DNA from 3 places in the Peribacillus sp. NPDC096448 genome. Region 1 is predicted to be linked to each of the others. Evidence: a T-box and tRNA genes for the amino acid it is inferred to sense, from the RefSeq annotation. Region 1 holds a T-box; the other regions hold tRNA genes.
What was found. A T-box is a leader RNA that pairs with one kind of tRNA and senses whether it is charged. The one in region 1 lies ahead of argS (arginine--tRNA ligase), so its partner is inferred to be a tRNA-Arg.

Region 1 (6,183 bases):
GATGGCCTGCTCTTTAAAATCACCTTTTTCAAGCAATGAGGAAATTCGCGCAAATGTGTATTGTACATATGGGCCCGTTTCTCCCTCAAAATTCATCATTTGCTCTAATGAAAAATCAATATCGTTCATGCGGTTATTTTTTAAATCATTAAAGATTACCGCTCCGACACCAACCTGTCTTGCAACCAATTCTTTCTCTTCAAGCGCTTGATTTTTTTCTTCAATATTGCGCTTCGCAGTTTCGATCGCCTCTGCCAATACATCCGCAAGCAGCACGACTTTCCCTTTACGTGTCGACATTTTCTTACCGTCTTTTAGCATCATGCCAAATGCCACGTGCTGTAAGTCTTTTGACCACTCATACCCCATTTTCTCAATGACCTTAAAGAGTTGTTTAAAGTGCAGCGATTGTTCGTTTCCGACCACATAAAATGTTTTCTTTGCCTCATACTGTTTTTTACGATACAGTGCTGCAGCTAAATCACGTGTGGCATAAAGTGTCGCACCATCCGTTTTCGTAATCAAACAAGGCGGCATATCTTCCAATTGCACGACATAGGCACCTTCGGATAAGGCAAGCAGGCCTTTTTCTTTTAGTTCCCCGACAACAGCATCCATTTTGTCATTGTAAAACGCTTCGCCGGCATAGGAATCAAAACGGATGCCCAATAAATCATAAATCATCTCGAATTCTTTTAAAGACGCATCCCTGAACCATTTCCACAATGCCAATGCTTCCTCGTCGCCGTCTTCAAGCGACTTGAAGCTTGCGCGTGCTTGTTCATTCAACGATTCATCCGTTTCAGCTCTTTCATGGAACTTCACATAGATTTTCAATAATTCCTGAATCGGCGAAGCTTCGATTGCCTCTTTGTCGCCCCACAGCTTATACGCGACAATCAACTTACCGAATTGCGTGCCCCAATCTCCTAAATGATTGATACGCACGGCATTGTAGCCATTTTTTTCGGCAATGTTGGCCAGTGCATTCCCTATGACCGTTGAACGTAAGTGCCCCATGGAAAAAGGTTTGGCAATATTCGGGGAGGAATAATCAATCACGACATTTCCCTGTCCAGTCTGCATCGAACCATACTGATCCTTTTCCCTTAATATCGTTTGCAGCACGTTTTCCGTCACCATCTGTTGATTGACGAAGATATTCAGATAACCTCCCACTACGTTCACTTCTTGAATCAACGTACTGTTTAATTGTTGGGCTATTTCCGAGGCAATCACCTGAGGCGATTTTTTGAATTTTTTCGCAAGAGTAAAGCACGGAAAGGCGACATCGCCTAACTCCATCAATTTTGGCTTTTCCATTAATTTTTCTATTTCACTTGCTGGCATTTCATTGTTCAAAGCAGTTGAAATCAATTCTGCAATTGGTTTATTCATCGACATTTTCCCTCCTAAACAAAAAAGCCCCCGCCTCTAAATAAGAGACGAGAGCATGAATTCCCGTGGTACCACTCTAGTTGCCACAAATTGCGGCCACTTTCCATTGTTAACGAGGTGACTCCCCGATATTCCCTACTAAACGTTTCAAGAAATTTCTCCAAAGTGCGCTTCATTCATCCGTCCTGCATTAGGCTCCCACCATCCCTAACTCGCTTTCCATTTCCAAATGAACTACTCTCTTCATCACAGAATTTTCAATATTATAATTTAATCCATCGTACACAATTTAAAAAAACGTGTCAACAGGATTTAAGAAACAAATCCTAACCAGCCGGTAACTTCATTTTATCCTTGATGTTGGAAAAATATTTCCTTACTGTCCCTATTGTGTCGCCTTTCTGATTGGACGGTTCCATTTTGGATTGACCATCGGCCAACAGCCCTAACACTCCCATTTCCCGGCCATTATGGCTGGAAGACCCATCAATAAGTTCTGGGGAGTATATTCGCTTGCCATCCATTATGCCGCGAATCGAACAGGCTAACTCTTCACCCGGGCTATCCTTCAATAAATAACCACTTACATTAGCCTTTAATGCGAGTTGAAAATAACCATTCCTTCGAAATGTCGTTAAAATGACCACTTTACACTCAAATGACCTTAATGCTTCTGCTGCCTCAAGTCCGCTCATTACAGGCATCTCCATATCCATGATACATACATCAGGCTGTAATTGGTGTACAAGAGCCATCGCTTCTTCTCCATTACTGGCTTGCCCGACAATTTCTAGATCTTCTTCAAGATTGAGTAGAGAACTTATTGCCTCTAACAGCATTTGCTGATTCTCTGCAATGACAATTCGAATCATTTTAAGTTCTCTCCTTTATCGAGTTCCTTATATGAAGCAAAGACTCCCCAAATCCGAGGATTATTAAGGGAGTCTGGAATGATACATGAACGTTACAGTTCAGATTTCACTTGAGCGGGAACACTTTTTTTCGTTAAATATTTTATGTCCTTGAAACTGACAAAATTCTTGGATTCCTCATCCCATAAACGGAAACGGAGTGAGCGCAAGCTTGTCGCAAGAGTAATCGTTGGAACGTTCTCTAAAGGCTGCGTATTATTGTGCGCCATTTCCAATTTATAGTTAGGCACCCTTGGACTTAAATGGTGAACATGATGGTAACCGATATTACCTGTAAGGAACTGCATCAATTTCGGAAGCTTATAAAAAGAACTTCCTTCCACTGCTGCCAACACATATTCCCACTCCTCATTTTCTTCAAAATAAGAGTCCTCAAATGTGTGCTGGACGTAAAACAGCCAAATGCCGACTGAACCAGAAATCATGAAAATGGAACCTTGTACCAGAAGGAAAGACTGCCAGCCTACTGCCAGGCAAAGCAATGCCGCTAAAGCGACGATTATTACATTGGTCAAATACGTATTCATTTTTTCCTTCTTTCTAGCACCTTTACGGTTAAATCTGTTTTTAAGAAGGAAAACATAAATTGGTCCCAGACCAAACATGACCAATGGATTGCGATAAAAACGATAGGCAAAACGAAGTTTAAGCGGTGCAGCCAAATACTCATCAACAGTAAGGGTCCAAATATCCCCTGTACCCCGCTTATCCAGATTACCGCTTGTTGCGTGATGCACAGAATGCTCATGTCCCCATTGATCAAACGGGAATAAAGTCAAAACACCCATGATCGTACCGACTATTCGATTCGCACGGCGGTCTTTGAAAAATGAATGATGCGTACAATCATGAAAAATGATGAATATTCTCGTCAAGAATCCAGCAGCAAACACGGCAGGGATTAAAGCTAACCAATAAGAAACGGAAAGACTTATATATGCTAGGTACCATAAAATGATGAACGGCCCCAAGGTATTGATGATCTGCCATATACTTTGCTTTGTCGTTGATTGTTCAAAAGGAGCAATTTGTTTTCTCAAGGATTTCGTATTTTGCATGGTCATATTTCAATTGCACTTCCTTTTATTTGTCGTTATTCATAGTATAAAGAAACCAACTTGATTTTATTAGTACCAGGTGTCATGACTAGAAGATGACAAATGTCATGTACAAGTCATTTCCACTGACAAACGTAAAAAAGGCCAACCAGTAAGAACCGGTTAACCTGTTCACATTTATTTCGTTATCTTCAAAATAACAGGTGGCCTTACTTTAAGGACAGGACTGTCAATGCTTACAGTCCTATCAGTAAGCAAATGCAATCCCGTTACTCTCCTTTTAAAAATAAATAAAGACCATAATCCGTCGAAGTAGAGGCATAACCCATTTGGCGCAACATGGCCGTGATATTGCCGCGGTGATATGTTCCATGATTCACGACATGCGGCACCAATTCGGCTGCACTTGTTTTCATTAGGCCGCCAGCTGGATTCTCAATCATAAGAGGCTTATTTAAATTTTCTTTTTCGCCAAGCAGCGATTTGTACCGCTCGGACAACTCAAAAAACATGGCCTCCATTTCCTCCAATTCCTTTGACTCTGTTTGTTCCTTCAGTTGTTCAGCCAGCTCCAATGCATGTTTCAGGCTTTTACCGGAAAAAACCTCCACCCACCCCAGATCGGAAAGATACACATGGGCCATCACACTCGATATCGATGAAAACACACTTTGAACTTCTTGATGGTAAACATCCTTTGGAAGCTCTTTTAAACGGTTGAAAATCTGATTATTTGCCCATATGTTAAAATCATAAAACTGTAATGCAAAATGTGACATTCGAACTCTCCCCTTTACTTACGAATCAATTGCCCTTCATACGGAATAATTCGTCCCACACGAAGGTTAGAAATGCCTTTCCACAATGTACCTCTATTTTATGGCTATTCTCCATAGTAAACTAGTAAAGTTAAATTTTACAAAGGGGAATTAAAATCATTGTGAAAAAATTCTTTGGATGTTTTATTATGTTAAGCCTTCTTTGTATGTGTCTCTTTCCAACCAGTGGTTATTCATCAAGTAAAACCCAATCTATAGGTTCTATAGGTTCTGTTAAAGTGGACAATACGAAAGTTTTTGGTTCTCCCAAATTAGGTTCTACTCTATTAAAGACCTTGAAGAAGGGCGAGGAGTTTCCCATCATTTCTTCTTCCGTCGGAGATTCTGCGGGTCCTATCATTCATAAAGTGAAGTCTGGAAACACATTATGGAAAGTGGCAAATCAATATGATGTTTCAGTAAGCGAGCTGCAAAAAGTGAATAAATTAACTTCTTCCGAAATAACTGTTGGCCAAAACCTGAAGATTCCCCAGAAATATAAGTTCCATAAGGTTGTATCAGGAGATACATTATGGAAGATTTCTACTAAATACAAGGTAACAACAAGTGATTTGACGAAATTAAATAACTTACATACGGTTACCCTTAAAGTTGGCCAAAAATTGAAGGTTCCGGATTATTACTACCAGGTTCAATTGCTTGGCGGAAAAAAGGGATGGATAAAGAAATCCCAGCTTCAAAAAAAGGCGCAAAACCGTATCGTCATGGGCTGGAAGCATAATGGATCGAAAGAAAGCTATACCCAGCAAATTAAACAACCCAATTTAAATGTAGTATCTCCCCGTTCTTACACGCTAACGGATACCGGTAATTACGTTTCCGTTTCTGTAGATACAAAATACGTCCAATCTGCCCATAAACAAGGAAAACAAGTTTGGCAGCTTATCGGGAATAAATTTGACCCCGTTTTAACTGGTTCTGTACTAGGCAATACAAAAAAACGCCAGAAATTAGTTTCAGCTTTACGGGATTCACTTGTTAAAACGAAAAGTGATGGAATAAATGTAGATTTCGAAAACATCGATCCAAAAAATAAGAAGGACTTTGTACTTTTCATAGGCGAACTAAAAAAGGCACTAAAACCGCATGGAATTAAAGTGTCTGTGGATGTCACCCGAGAAAATGACGATCCTTTTTGGTCAAAAAGTCTAGATAGGAAAGCACTTGGCAAAATAGCGGACTATATAATCATAATGGGTTATGACGAGCATTGGGGAGGGAGCCCGGTAGCCGGGTCCGTTTCCTCGTTACCTTGGATCAAAGAAGGAACCAAGCTTTTAATGAAAGAAGTACCTGCCCATAAGATCATATTGGCTGTACCATTTTATACGAGGGAATGGGTAACCGATTTGTCGACCAAAAAAGTGAAAAGTCATGACCGTACCATGGCTGAGGTCAACAAAATCATTTCATCTCAAAATCTTAAAAAGGTATGGGATAAACAGACTCAACAAAATTACGTGATGTATACTTCCAAAGGGAAAAAGCATCAAATTTGGATAGAGGATAAAAAATCGATGAAGCTCCGTGTTGACCTGGTAAAACAAAATCATCTAGGCGGTGCAGCTGCTTGGTACATTGGATCGGAAACCCCTGACATTTGGGATGTCTATCATTTTAATCAATAGTTAATGAAAAAATCATAAAGGAAAAAGGCCTCACATTGTGTGCGGCCTTTTCTGTATGACATCATTTTCGGTCGGTCCAGTCGTCTTAAGTGAATAGACCACCCCAATAAATATCAAGGAAATGCCCAGAATTTGAATGCCGTCCGGTTTAAATCCTGAAAGCAGAATATCCAAAAGGATGGCAACTGCCGGATCGACAAAAATCATGAAAGATACTACATTTGTAGGCAAATGGCGAATACTATTAAAAAACAGCAAATACACGACGCCTGTATGGATGATGCCGGTAAGCACCGTATAAAACCATTCGGAAGATTTTAAGGTTGTA
Region 2 (6,183 bases), on a different contig from region 1:
TCGATGACCTCCTTTTAGTTCCTCTTTATCATATCTCACAAAATGGAAAAATAAACAAATATTTAAAACGTGATTGAAATTGAATAAAGTAAAGTACTCCAAGGGTTATAAAGTTAGCATTACCCATGTGAAGTTTATTCACAATCTCATGATGGTTTATGAATATTTTTTCAAGGAAGTCAAAAGACAAAACTTGATCGATTTTTCCCTTGCCGCTTATATACCCTTTCACCATGGCTATCGTGCTCAACACTGTATTTAATATAATAAAAAGGTTTTAATTATTCATTTAGTCGACAAAAGGGGTTCGGAAAACGTATCTTTCATTAAATGATGCTCCCGAACCAATGGACCCAATGCAGCAATACCTTCAACTCCTTAAGTAACGAAGTTGGTTGTAGAGGAAGGCGCGAGACTCCTGCGGGAAGCGAGTGCCTGGACCGGAAATCAACGTCCAAATTGTAAACGCTATAAAATTAATGCGGGCAAACTCGTTTTCTTCGAATTTGCCTACAGTCTGAATTATTCTTTCATAACCAGAAATACAGTGTTTTTCAATCTTTCGTTTTTTGTTGGCATTAAGTTAACGGAAGAAATCTTTCCGTAATGATGTAAGAATAAGTATATAATAGCAGAAACTAAAAAAACTGCCCTATTTAGGTTAGGACAGTTTTAAATGAAAACAAAATATAAAATGATCATCGATAACAATATGACCATAAAAACAGCGATTAGAATTACGTGCGCACTTGAAGGCTCAAACGTCCCTTCATTGATTTGCCGTTTCTTCTGAAGATAACCGATTGTCGCCAGAACGGTAATCACAAGTCCCAATGCACACGCAAACATACCCAGCACGATGCTGATCAAGTCAATCCGGGCATCCCGATGCACACCAATCGTAAAGTGGAGGCTTGTCGCAAGAAAACCAACTCCAACTATTGCAATCACCGTCCTTATCCACGCCAAGAAGGTGCGTTCATTAGCCAGATGCTGCTGGGCATATTTCAATTGGTTTTTCTCCATGTCATCACCTTAATCGAGCGTTTTTATCAAACGTAAAATCAGTCATCTTTTCAGGAGCGAAAAGGCCCTGAACATTGACCCGACAAACATTAGCCCTGCACCGCCGAGCAATAAATATATACATAGAGTTTTATCAATAACATTCAAAGGATAAAGCAAGGCCCCCAGCGCCATGATTGCCCCTATTCCCGTTATGGTCCATCCTATTTTTTTCATTCGCAACTCCTAAGATTAATTATTATTTAGTGAAGGTCCTCCACGGGTTTCCCCCTTTTTCATAGATAGGTCCCCCATTACTAGCTTAAACCATTTAAAAACTTACAACAAGTGAGATCCACCGATTATTTTTCCACAAAAAAAGAGCCACAAATGACTCCCTGTTTTGAACACGCCAAAATTCAGCCGTTCTTTTTATCCTTTTCCATATATTCTTTTATTTTTCTTTCTTCCCACTCAGACCCGAAGTTTCCTTGCGCAAGAATGGTAATTCCATGTATCAGAACACCAATCCCCCACCCTCCAAGGGGATAAAGGAACCACCAATAACCAGGATCCGTTAATAGGTTAATCGCAATCAACATGACATTCACCAATACATACACCATTAGATGAATGTAGAATGCCTTAAGGTTTTCAACCCTTTTTTTCGCCCGTAGATATCCATCTCCATTTTCTATCCCAGCACCTCCTAATCATTAACACTAAAATATATTACCATCCGCTTCCATAATACCTTATTTATCATAAAGAAATAAGAAAGAAATACATCAAAGGTATATCGGCAGCTGGGAATCAAGGAGAATCTCTGAAGACCACTTACAAGTCAGCGGGTTTCATTCTATTGTATCCCCGTTCTTCGTATGGCTGTATTTTTTCCAGCCACACTTCTTCAAGTTTTTTCAATTCCCGTTTAGCATCAAAAAATCCTGTTTCTTTCGGCTTCAATACCTCCAGTACCTCAAAAGAAAAAGCATCTTTCCCATATTGGTTCCACTCACCTTGCAGCACTTTATTGGTGTTTGTTCCATTTTCCAATTCAAATTGTTTCCCCTTCAACGTCTTTAAATTCCTGGTGCTTCCGATAAAGACTTTATCATTTACCGTATTTCTGATTTGGTATACACCTGCTTCAACTTTCGTTTCTTTATATAATTGCTTCAGTTCTTTTTTACGATCCATCTTTCTTGCCTCCAGTCATCATTTCTTCAGCCAATATTGGCTCCCATCAGGCTTTCTATCCAAGAATCCATATTCTATTAAATACCTTCTCAATAGGACATGATCATGATAAACAGCACCCAATATTTGATTGATTTCTTTTTCTTCGTATCTCCGCTCATTTTCAAAACGGTTCATAATTTCTTGGAGAATGATCAGCCTTTGTTTTTCCTTTGGCGGGAAAGACTTTAATTCATCCTGACTGCCTTTAGGGAAGTATTTTTTCAGCACATTCACCTTTTCATCCTCGGTAACGTTATAACGATCATCGACCATCCTTGCTTTTTGATGAAGCGGGATAAATGCCGGAGCATGTTCATCTTTACCTTTCAGAAGTTCCATCAGAGCTAAAAACAACTTAGCTTGACGCTCTTTCTCTTTCAAAACAAAACGATGGTTCCGAATGGTGGACGGACTGCCAATCCCCATTTCCTCCTGAACCTCAGCATCATTCTTCCCTTGGTAAAAAAGGCGAAGAAGGCGATTTTGATGGTCCGTGAGACCTGTAAGTTTTTTATCGAGATCAATCAAGTATTCAAAAACGGAGCTGTGCGCATGTTCAATATGAATTCGCATATACCTCTTTGCTTCATAAAGAACCCCATCTTTCGGGTATACGATCCCCTTTTCAATTGCATTACCACACAACAAACAAACATATTGATTCTCACCTTCGATGTACCCTTGTTTAAGCTCATCCTGAGATGCGCCCCAAAACATTTCAGCGTCCTTCATAAAACAAACACTTCCCTATAAAGTTTACGATATAATAAACATAATATTAATTTGTTTGTATTATGTCAATATTTTTCTGATTTATTTATAATTCCGGCAAAGCATTTGATCTTGATAGTCAGAAGGGGCTTCCTATCATACAGCTGTCAGGCGAATTCGACATCCATTAATTGATTCCCAAGGGACTATGGCGATATAGTATAATGAATAATAAGCGTAATTCCCCCAATAATATGCTATATAAGCGTGAAGAAGCCATAGAGGAGGATATATTATTGAAAGATGAAAACGATGCGATTGTTCCACCAATCCATAACACCGATTTACACCAGGCATTACAACATTTATCTGAACAATTCAAGGTATCACTGCCAGAATTACGCGATACGATTGAATTACTTATACAAAATACGATGCAGCTTAGTGAAGAAGATGATAAAAGTTCACCCGTCGAAGAATTAAAGACGGCTATAATCAAAAACCGTGAAACCATTAAAAAAAATCTCCAAACATTAAGTAGAATTTGATATAAAAAAAGGCATCCGATTATGGATGCCTTTTTTCTGCGGAGCAAATGAGATTCCTAATATAAATCCTTCGTTAGAGCTCATTAAGTATTAGCTAGGCACAAACTTAAGTATTCCTTCCAGATAAACAATTTGTTCTTTTCGTTTGCATTCCCTCAACTTGATTCTTCCTTCTTTTTCTAATTCCTTGGCCAATCGGACCACTTCAGTTCCATCTTCGGATATTTCGACTGAGAAGAAATTGCCCCGAGTGGAAGTTTGAATGAACTTGAATAGTCTATCTTTATTCATTTAAACATCTCCTTATTTATAACAAGTTCGACATAAAAGATCATCCACCTGCGACAAATATGAAATAAACTTCTTATCGTTATACGAATATTAACGTTTAAACGATGCAAATCAAAAGGCACCTTTCTTCATTCCATTCCAAATTACTTTCGTTAACTTAAACAGTTCAAAAAGAAAAAAAGCCAAAACCTTAGAAGGTTTTGGCTTTTTTAAGTTAGTGTCCCAGGAGAGATTCGAACTCCCGACCGACGCCTTAGAAGGGCGTTGCTCTATCCAGCTGAGCTACTGAGACGTATCGCTGTTTTTCTTCAGTTCAGTATAACGGTCACTTTTCGAACTTAGACCGTAATCGTGATTTTTATTATAACTTAGTATAATCCTCATTGCAATACTAGTAATATTATATTTTGAGGTGGGTTAGAATTACGACTAACAAATACTCAAACCTTTTGGCAAGCATTCCTATGAAACACCTATATAGTCTCAATGACATCATTGTTAGCCTGGCTAGTATATTACATCATTCAAGTATTAATCCAATACAATGACACTCGCACTCCTACTTTAGAAACAACTTTCTCTATTGATACAATAAAAAAACATCCACTATTTAAATGGATGCCTTCTTACAATTATTTAACTTGTTCTTGTAGCAATTCTTTTAAAATTTCAATTGCACTTTCTTCACTCGGGTCATTTGTTCCAAGTTTTCCTTGGAAAGCTTTAGACAATATAGATTGTTCAAGAAGTTCTAACTTCGATGTTATCTTAACAAATCCACTGCTCGGGACAAAAAAGGTGGAAAACGTGTCTCTCGTGATGACTTAACATTTGAGCCATCAAATAAACAGTTAAATTTCACCAACTACCATTTATTTCAAGAATGACGAACTTTGGCTTTTAAGAACTGTTGATACTTCACAAAAGTGTTTGTATACTGACTGACACATTCATCAAAGGACTGATGCTCAGAGAAGTTTAACTTAGCAACTAATTTATAAAGATCTGTGTTTCTTGAGCCTCTAATTAATTCCACTTCGCATCCTAATAACACTCTTAATTCTTCAAGGTGATTAGAAGCAATGGATCGAATTAAGTCTCTGGAGGAGTTAGGAGTCGCTTACGGAGATCGTGTTGAAGTTGACTATACCAAAGAGTTAAAGACACTCACTATAAGAAGCAAAGAAACGACACAAGATGGCGACTACCTTGAGCAAGTAGTTAGACGTATCGTTTCAGAATGCTTAAAGGAAAAGGGTTTGTAAAAGAGATGTTGACGCATCTCTTTTTCCTTTTATACCAACCCTTAATTAATAACAAGCGTAAACCATTGTTATAACATTGACAACATTTATCTCATAATATTACAAAAAACAGAGCCAAGGAATTAACCTCGACTCTTCTCATCTTAAGCCTTTTCTGTCTCTCCAGTGATTCAAAATCCCAACTCCAAAAGAGTTAAAAGTAATATTTGCCCCCTCTTTTTCAAAATGTGACAAAAAGTAATGTCTTTCCATGCTATGCTTTAACAAACAAATAAGGGGCTGTATACATGATTAGAATATATGCTGTCATTTTACTTGCTGGCTTAATGTTAATTGGTTGTTCTTCTCAATCGAATGTAAAGACATCTAAAGAAAAGACACCTAAAGAAGAGTCTGGACATAACGATATCGCAGAAGATATTTATCAAACAAACAAAAACGACAATAAGCAAAAAGTGATACTTGAAATCGAGTCGAAATAATATTCAAATAAAAGAGCGACTGCATTTAATTAGCAATCGCTCTTTTATTTATTTTACCTAGTGGTATAGTAGTTTTCAGCTGTGTAAATGGGCCAGTTCCAAAACGACACACCTTGCGAAATAATGTAGCGACCTAAGAAGATTTCAAAGTTAAGGTTTAAATTTTTTATATCTGTAAATTCTAAAATGTTAAGGTAATTCGAATCCCCACTCTTTAGTTTTTCAATATCAAATATTAGATAACAATCTTCCAATAGGTGTGCGATAGGAATCCCATGTTCACTTATATATTCAACTTCTTGAGTTTCTTTTATGTCATCTAAGCTAAATAAATGAAGCCCGCCCCCTATATTAACACCATCGTCATTGACTGATTCATATATTCTTGCCCCATTATGAAGTTTTAAGAACGCCTTGTAGTCTTCAGGAAGCTTGATATCGTTTTCACTTTCAAACGTTTCAATTTCAGTTGTCTTTATTGGAGCGTTAAAAGAACACGATACGTTATAGACTTCCCCTTCCACTGATACTGACTTCATTTGGTCATTGTTATTCAACAATTGCTTTAGTCCTGACAATGTATTTTGTACAAAATGACTCAATTCATTAATCCCTCCATTTTTAATTAATATGAAGCCC
Region 3 (6,183 bases), on a different contig from region 1:
CGTTATCGGATGTAGAGCCCCTTGTTGAACAAATGTTTCAACATCGCTTTCAGAGCAAAAATGAGTTGTCCGGGCATTCGCTGGGGAATTTGATACTGGCGGCAATGACTTCGTTGACCGGGGATTTCGTCCATGCGATCCAGGAAATGAGTAAATTTCTTAATGTCCGCGGTAAAGTGCTTCCGGCTGCCAACCAAAGTGTGGTTCTCCATGCAGAGATGGATGACGGAACGATCGTTACAGGAGAATCCAAGATTCCCTTCTCAGGAAAGAAAATAAAAAAAGTATTTCTGTCTCCTTATCGTATAAAGCCGCTTAGTGAAACCCTCCAGGAAATCAAGCAGGCAGATCTTATAGTCATAGGTCCAGGAAGCCTATATACTAGCATTCTGCCTAACTTACTTGTCCCTGGTTTAGGAGAAGAGGTTGCCCGTTCCAAGGCGAAGAAGGTGTACATTTGCAATTTGATGACACAAGCCGGCGAGACTCTGGATTATAGCGCGAGTGATCATATAAAAGCGATATATGACCATATGGGGAATGCATATATTGACAGGATACTTGTTAATAATGAGGAAATACCAACCGAGATTCAGCAACGCTATCAAGCTGAATATGCCAAACCGGTCATGTATGATGTGGAAAGTTTAAAAATGATGGGTCTTGAAATCATACAAGAACGCATTTTCAGCTATGAAGGGAATGTAATACGCCATGACACGAAAAAAGTGGCGGATTTGCTTTATAATATGCTTGTAAATGAAACAAAAAGCCACATAGTACCGTAGATATAAACGGGGGCGGTTTTTTGATTGATAAAAATAGATTACCTGCGTTCGATTGGGGGTGAAATGGATGTCTTTTGCTTCAGAAACAAAAAAAGAGCTTACTACATTAGAGGGAAAGGATTGCTGCGGTAAAGCAGAATTGTGTGCGCTTATCCGGATGAACGGATCCCTTTCATTTTCTAATCGGAAGCTTGTTGTGGATATTCAAACTGAGAATGCTGCGATAGCCAGAAGGATTTATACGCTGCTGAAAAAAAGTTATGAGGTCCAGGTCGAGCTATTGGTCCGTAAAAAGATGAAGCTTAAAAAGAACAATGTATATATTGTCAGGATGTCATCCGGAGGGCAGCGGGTTTTAACCGATTTGGAAATTTTAGGCGATGGCTTTGAAATTCTCCATGATATATCCGATACTATTGTTGGGAAGAAATGCTGTAAGCGTTCTTACCTTAGAGGTGCATTTCTTGCGGGGGGGTCGGTAAACAATCCGGAAACGTCCTCCTATCACCTTGAGATTTTCTCACTGTATAAAGAGCACAATGATGCCCTTTGTGAGCTAATGAATAAGTTTGGCTTGAAGGCCAAGACGCTTGAGCGCAAGAAAGGGTACATCATTTATTTGAAAGAAGCCGAAAAGATTGCCGAGTTTTTAAGTATAGTTGGCGCCCATTCAGCTTTATTAAGGTTCGAGGATGTACGGATTGTCCGTGATATGCGTAATTCAGTGAATCGGCTTGTGAATTGTGAAACAGCCAATTTGAACAAAACGATCGGTGCATCATTGCGCCAGGTTGAAAATATCCATTATATCGAGGATACGGTAGGACTAAGCATTTTACCGGATAAGCTTCGGGAAATTGCGGAGCTTAGGATAGCGTTTCAGGATATAACCTTAAAGGAACTTGGGGAAATGGTATCCGGGGGAACCATCAGTAAGTCCGGGATTAATCACCGATTGCGAAAGATTGATGAAATAGCTGACAGGCTCCGTGGGGGAGAGGCTATTGCTGCGAAAAAATAAAGCTAACAGGGGAGATCAAGATGGTGGAAAAACAAGTTGAGGTAAAATTGAAAACGGGTTTGCAAGCTCGGCCGGCGGCTCTTTTTGTACAAGAAGCTAACCGCTTTCATTCAGATGTTTTTCTTGAAAAAGAAGGAAAGAAAGTGAATGCAAAAAGTATAATGGGGTTAATGAGCCTTGCCATCAGTTCTGGCGTGTCCGTGAAGTTAATCGTTGAAGGACGCGATGAAAAAGAAGCGTTAGAGGCATTGGAAGAGTTCGTTCAGCAAGAGGGTTAAAAAAGGGGATGCCTAAAAGTGCATCCTTTTCTTTTATAGTTAAAAAGGCTCCGGAAATCGCTTAAGGCGATCTCCGGAGCCTTTTGTTCATGATTATTTAGAGTCTTTTTTATCATCAAGGATGCTGCGCGTGATGACTTTGTCAATCAAGCCATATTCAAGAGCTCTTTCGGAAGTCATGAAGTTATCACGTTCCGTATCTCTTTGAAGGACTTCAATAGGTTGTCCAGTACGCTCTGCCAAGATTTGGTTCAGCTTATCTTTCAAGTGAAGGATACGGCGGGCAGCAATTTCAATTTCCGTAGCTTGACCTTGAGCTCCTCCAAGTGGCTGGTGAATCATGACTTCACTGTTTGGCAACGCATAACGTTTACCTTTTTCGCCAGCGGCCAATAGGAAAGCACCCATGGAAGCGGCCATACCGATGCAAACTGTCGATACATTAGGTTTGATATATTGCATAGTATCGTAAATGGCCATACCGGAAGTGATGCTTCCGCCAGGGCTGTTGATGTATAGAGTGATATCTTTTTCAGGGTTTTCCGCTTCTAAAAATAGTAATTGAGCAACAATGGAGTTGGAAACATTATCGTCAATTGCACTTCCTAGCATAATGATCCGGTCTTTTAATAAACGGGAGTAAATATCGTAGGCACGCTCCCCACGACTTGTTTGTTCGATAACTGTAGGAATTAAATTCATGTTCATTTCCTCCTTCGATTAAGAGAATCATTTAAATTCTTTATGTATGTATGATACACTTTTTGGTCAATTTAGGTCAAACAAAACAAACCCTATTATGGATAATTTGTTCGACAATTTTCTGGCAAAGCTCCTTCCTGATAGATTATTTTATATATTATGCCGCACAGGGATGAATTTCCACATTACCCATAATACCCAAATGATAAAGTTTTAAACCTGATAACCCTTGCAAAGGAGGGGATTCTATCATATAATGAAGTCTGTTGAAAAAATATTTTCTATTACGCCCTCGTAGTGCAACGGATAGAACGCAAGCCTCCGAAGCTTGAAATGCAGGTTCGATTCCTGCCGAGGGCATTACCAATCTTCTGCTTAATAAAGCGGGGGATTTTTTATTGGTCATTTTTAGGAAAGTCCCTAAGATTTTTGATGAATTTGCTCGTTTTCCGTAATATTCCATCGAATCCTGTAATGTCGGCCCTGTCTTGAAAATATTCGCCCACACTATTGAAAAATGGTGATTTTTCAATAAAAGTAGTTGTTAAATTTGCATTTCTAACATATAGTATTTAAAACAAATAAACTATTCAGAAAAAAATCGTAAGCGTTTTCATGGGTTTTTGTGTAGAATTTTCTCCTGATAATGTAAAATGGAGTGGGGGAGGGATGAATCGATGAGTATGAATATGAAAGCAGGACTTTTTCAACAGCAAACATTAAAGATGGCAATGACTCAGGAGCTTATGCAAGCTATTACATTGCTGCAATACTCCTCGCAGGAGCTATCGGCTTTTTTAGAAAATAAAATGGTGGAGAATCCATTACTGTCCATAGATCAGCCAACATCTTCTTTATTTCAGCCAACTTTTGACCGGGGGAAAAAGGGTAAACGGACTCTTAAAAATACGTATGATGCCAACTATTGGATTGAACAGATCAGTGAAGATACTATATCGCTTGAACAGCATATCATGTCCCAGGTGAATCACCAGCAGTTTTCCGGGGAGCGGCAGAAGGCAATGCTGCTATTAATTCATAACCTTGATGAAAACGGTTACTTAAGGACTCAGCTGGATGATATATGCATCCCAGGCATATCTCCGGCCATTTTGGAAGAGAGTCTCTCGATTTTACAGGAACTCGAGCCGCATGGAATTGGAGCGAGGAACCTTCAAGAGTGCCTTTTGCTTCAGGTGAAAGCAGAAGGGGAGAATCTGCTGGCAGAATCGATCATAGAAAACCATTTCCTCGATTTTGCTGAAAAGCGCTGGAAAGACCTAAGTAAGAAAATTGGTGTTACACTGAAGGAGATTCAAGAAGTCTTTGATTATGTCCAGACGTTGAACCCGCGACCGGCTTCACTCTTTTTTCAGGAAAAACCTTCTTATATAGTGCCGGATGTGGTCGTGGAAGTTCGGGATGGCATGCTGCTTGTCGGGAATTATGATGGTAACACACCCAATCTTAATGTGGATAAAGGGTATTTAAACCGAATGAAGAGCCATAAGGATCAGGGAGTTCAGCGGTTTATCCAGGATAAGTGGCAGGAATACCAATGGATCTCCAGAGGAATCCAACAGAGAAAAGAAACTATATTGAAGGTTATGCAGTGCATCGTCGAAAAACAGCCTGCGTGCTTTCATCATGGCCTGAACTATTTGAAGCCGATGACGATGAAAGAAATCGCAGACGAACTTGGTATACATGAGTCCACAGTAAGCCGGGCGGTTAAGGGGAAATACGTACAGACACCATTTGGCACGATAGAGATGCGGATATTTTTCACTACTTCTTTACAGTCGGTCGGCCTTGATGAGGATATGTCGGGCATGCAAGCAAAAAAGAGCCTGCAGGCAGCCATCAATGGGGAAAATAAACAAAAGCCGCTTTCGGATCAAGACCTGGTAGAACGGCTGAAAGAGGAGCATGGAATTATCCTGGCACGCCGAACCGTTGCCAAGTACAGGGAACAATTAGGGATCCCTTCTTCATCTAAACGAAAAAGATATGATTGAAAAGGATGAGTGGTTTTGGAATCGAATGCGTTTGTTTTATATAGTAGGGATAAATGCCCTTTATGCGATAAAGCCAAGCAGGTACTTGAAGAAGTGAAACTGGAGTCAGGCATAGGCTATAAGGAAATCGATATCCATACCGATGATGATTTGCTTGAGAAATTCGGGCTGATGATTCCAGTCGTAGAATGGAAAGATGATGTCGTTCAATTCGGAAATGTTGATAAATCAGCTCTAAATAGGCTTTTGGAAAAATAATTTTTCAAATCATTTGAAGAAACATTCCGTTCCTGCTAGAATAAAATATGTAGCAGGAATATTTTTTTGTTTTAAGTGGGACACAAAATGACTACGTGGGACGTTAAATGTCCAACTTAACTTTTTAGGAGTTTTAAATATGCGTACATTACTCGAGGTACAAAGAAAATTATTACCCGATTTCCTTTTGGTTATGCAAAAAAGATATGATATCCTGCGTTATATCAAAATGATGCAGCCGGTTGGAAGGCGCAGTCTGTCCGTGAGCCTTAATTTGACAGAGCGGACGCTTAGAGGCGAGGTTGATTTTCTGAAAAGTCAGAACCTGGTTAACATCTTCAGCTCTGGCATGACGCTGACTGATGAAGGGATCGAAATCCTGGATAAGTTAGAAGGAATAATGCGTGAAGTAATGGGTATAGACATAATGGAACGGCAATTGCAGGATTTGTTACAAGTGGATGAAGTCATTATTGTCTCAGGAAATTGTGATGAAACCCCATGGGTGAAAAAAGAATTGGGTAAAGCTTGTGCAAACCGTATGAAACGAGAATGGAACTCAAAGAATATCATTGCGGTTACTGGAGGATCGACAATGGCCGAAGTGGCTAATTCGTTGTCACCTGACGAGGCGTCGAAGAAATTGACATTTGTCCCAGCCCGCGGGGGAATTGGTGAAGCAGTGCAGAATCAGGCCAATACGATTGTCGAAAAAATGGCACAGAAGGCACAAGCCTCATACAGAGTGTTATATGTACCCGATCAATTAAGCGGTGAGGTTTATGCATCATTTCAGAAGGAACCTGCAATTAAAGAAGTGATTTCCCAAATCAAGTCTGCCGATATGATCATTCATGGAATCGGTGATGCCATGGCGATGGCAGAGAGAAGAAATTCTTCGCCAGAAATGTTAAAGAAGCTGTTAGATGGAAATGCTGTAGGAGAGGCATTCGGTTATTATTACGATGAAAACGGCAAAGTTGTTCATAAAGTTTTGACAGTCGGCATCCAGTTAGATGATCTTAGCCCTGAAAAGCGAGTGATAACTGTGGCAGGTGGCATAACTAAAGCAAAGGCTATCCGTTCCTACATGAAAGGCGCACCTTCATCGACCGTTT

Region 2: it has a tRNA-Arg gene. The T-box ahead of argS (arginine--tRNA ligase) is inferred to sense a tRNA for this amino acid. The anticodon was not compared.
Region 3: it has a tRNA-Arg gene. The T-box ahead of argS (arginine--tRNA ligase) is inferred to sense a tRNA for this amino acid. The anticodon was not compared.

What each region holds. Positions count from the first base shown of each region.
Region 1 covers NZ_JBIWEU010000021.1:674-6,856, forward strand. The annotation lists gene argS (arginine--tRNA ligase) at 1-1,398, opposite strand, end outside; T-box leader at 1,439-1,657, opposite strand; gene ACIQ0C_RS23445 (response regulator) at 1,725-2,270, opposite strand; gene desA (Delta(5) desaturase DesA) at 2,363-3,394, opposite strand; gene ACIQ0C_RS23455 (DinB family protein) at 3,658-4,167, opposite strand; gene ACIQ0C_RS23460 (LysM peptidoglycan-binding domain-containing protein) at 4,446-5,855, shown strand; gene ACIQ0C_RS23465 (DMT family transporter) at 5,886-6,183, opposite strand, start outside.
Region 2 covers NZ_JBIWEU010000001.1:148,768-154,950, reverse strand. The annotation lists gene ACIQ0C_RS00770 (YidH family protein) at 673-1,026, opposite strand; gene ACIQ0C_RS00765 (hypothetical protein) at 1,069-1,242, opposite strand; gene ACIQ0C_RS00760 (2TM domain-containing protein) at 1,425-1,703, opposite strand; gene ACIQ0C_RS00755 (GIY-YIG nuclease family protein) at 1,843-2,205, opposite strand; gene ACIQ0C_RS00750 (DUF2087 domain-containing protein) at 2,224-2,979, opposite strand; gene ACIQ0C_RS00745 (hypothetical protein) at 3,183-3,506, shown strand; gene ACIQ0C_RS00740 (hypothetical protein) at 3,597-3,797, opposite strand; tRNA gene ACIQ0C_RS00735 (tRNA-Arg) at 4,016-4,089, opposite strand; gene ACIQ0C_RS00730 (hypothetical protein) at 4,880-5,062, shown strand; gene ACIQ0C_RS00725 (hypothetical protein) at 5,350-5,544, shown strand; gene ACIQ0C_RS00720 (SMI1/KNR4 family protein) at 5,598-6,146, opposite strand; gene ACIQ0C_RS00715 (HNH endonuclease signature motif containing protein) at 6,170-6,183, opposite strand, start outside.
Region 3 covers NZ_JBIWEU010000006.1:35,252-41,434, forward strand. The annotation lists gene ACIQ0C_RS11940 (gluconeogenesis factor YvcK family protein) at 1-788, shown strand, start outside; gene whiA (DNA-binding protein WhiA) at 856-1,809, shown strand; gene ACIQ0C_RS11950 (HPr family phosphocarrier protein) at 1,830-2,087, shown strand; gene clpP (ATP-dependent Clp endopeptidase proteolytic subunit ClpP) at 2,181-2,789, opposite strand; tRNA gene ACIQ0C_RS11960 (tRNA-Arg) at 3,078-3,149, shown strand; gene rpoN (RNA polymerase factor sigma-54) at 3,467-4,807, shown strand; gene ACIQ0C_RS11970 (glutaredoxin family protein) at 4,823-5,065, shown strand; gene ACIQ0C_RS11975 (sugar-binding transcriptional regulator) at 5,205-6,183, shown strand, end outside.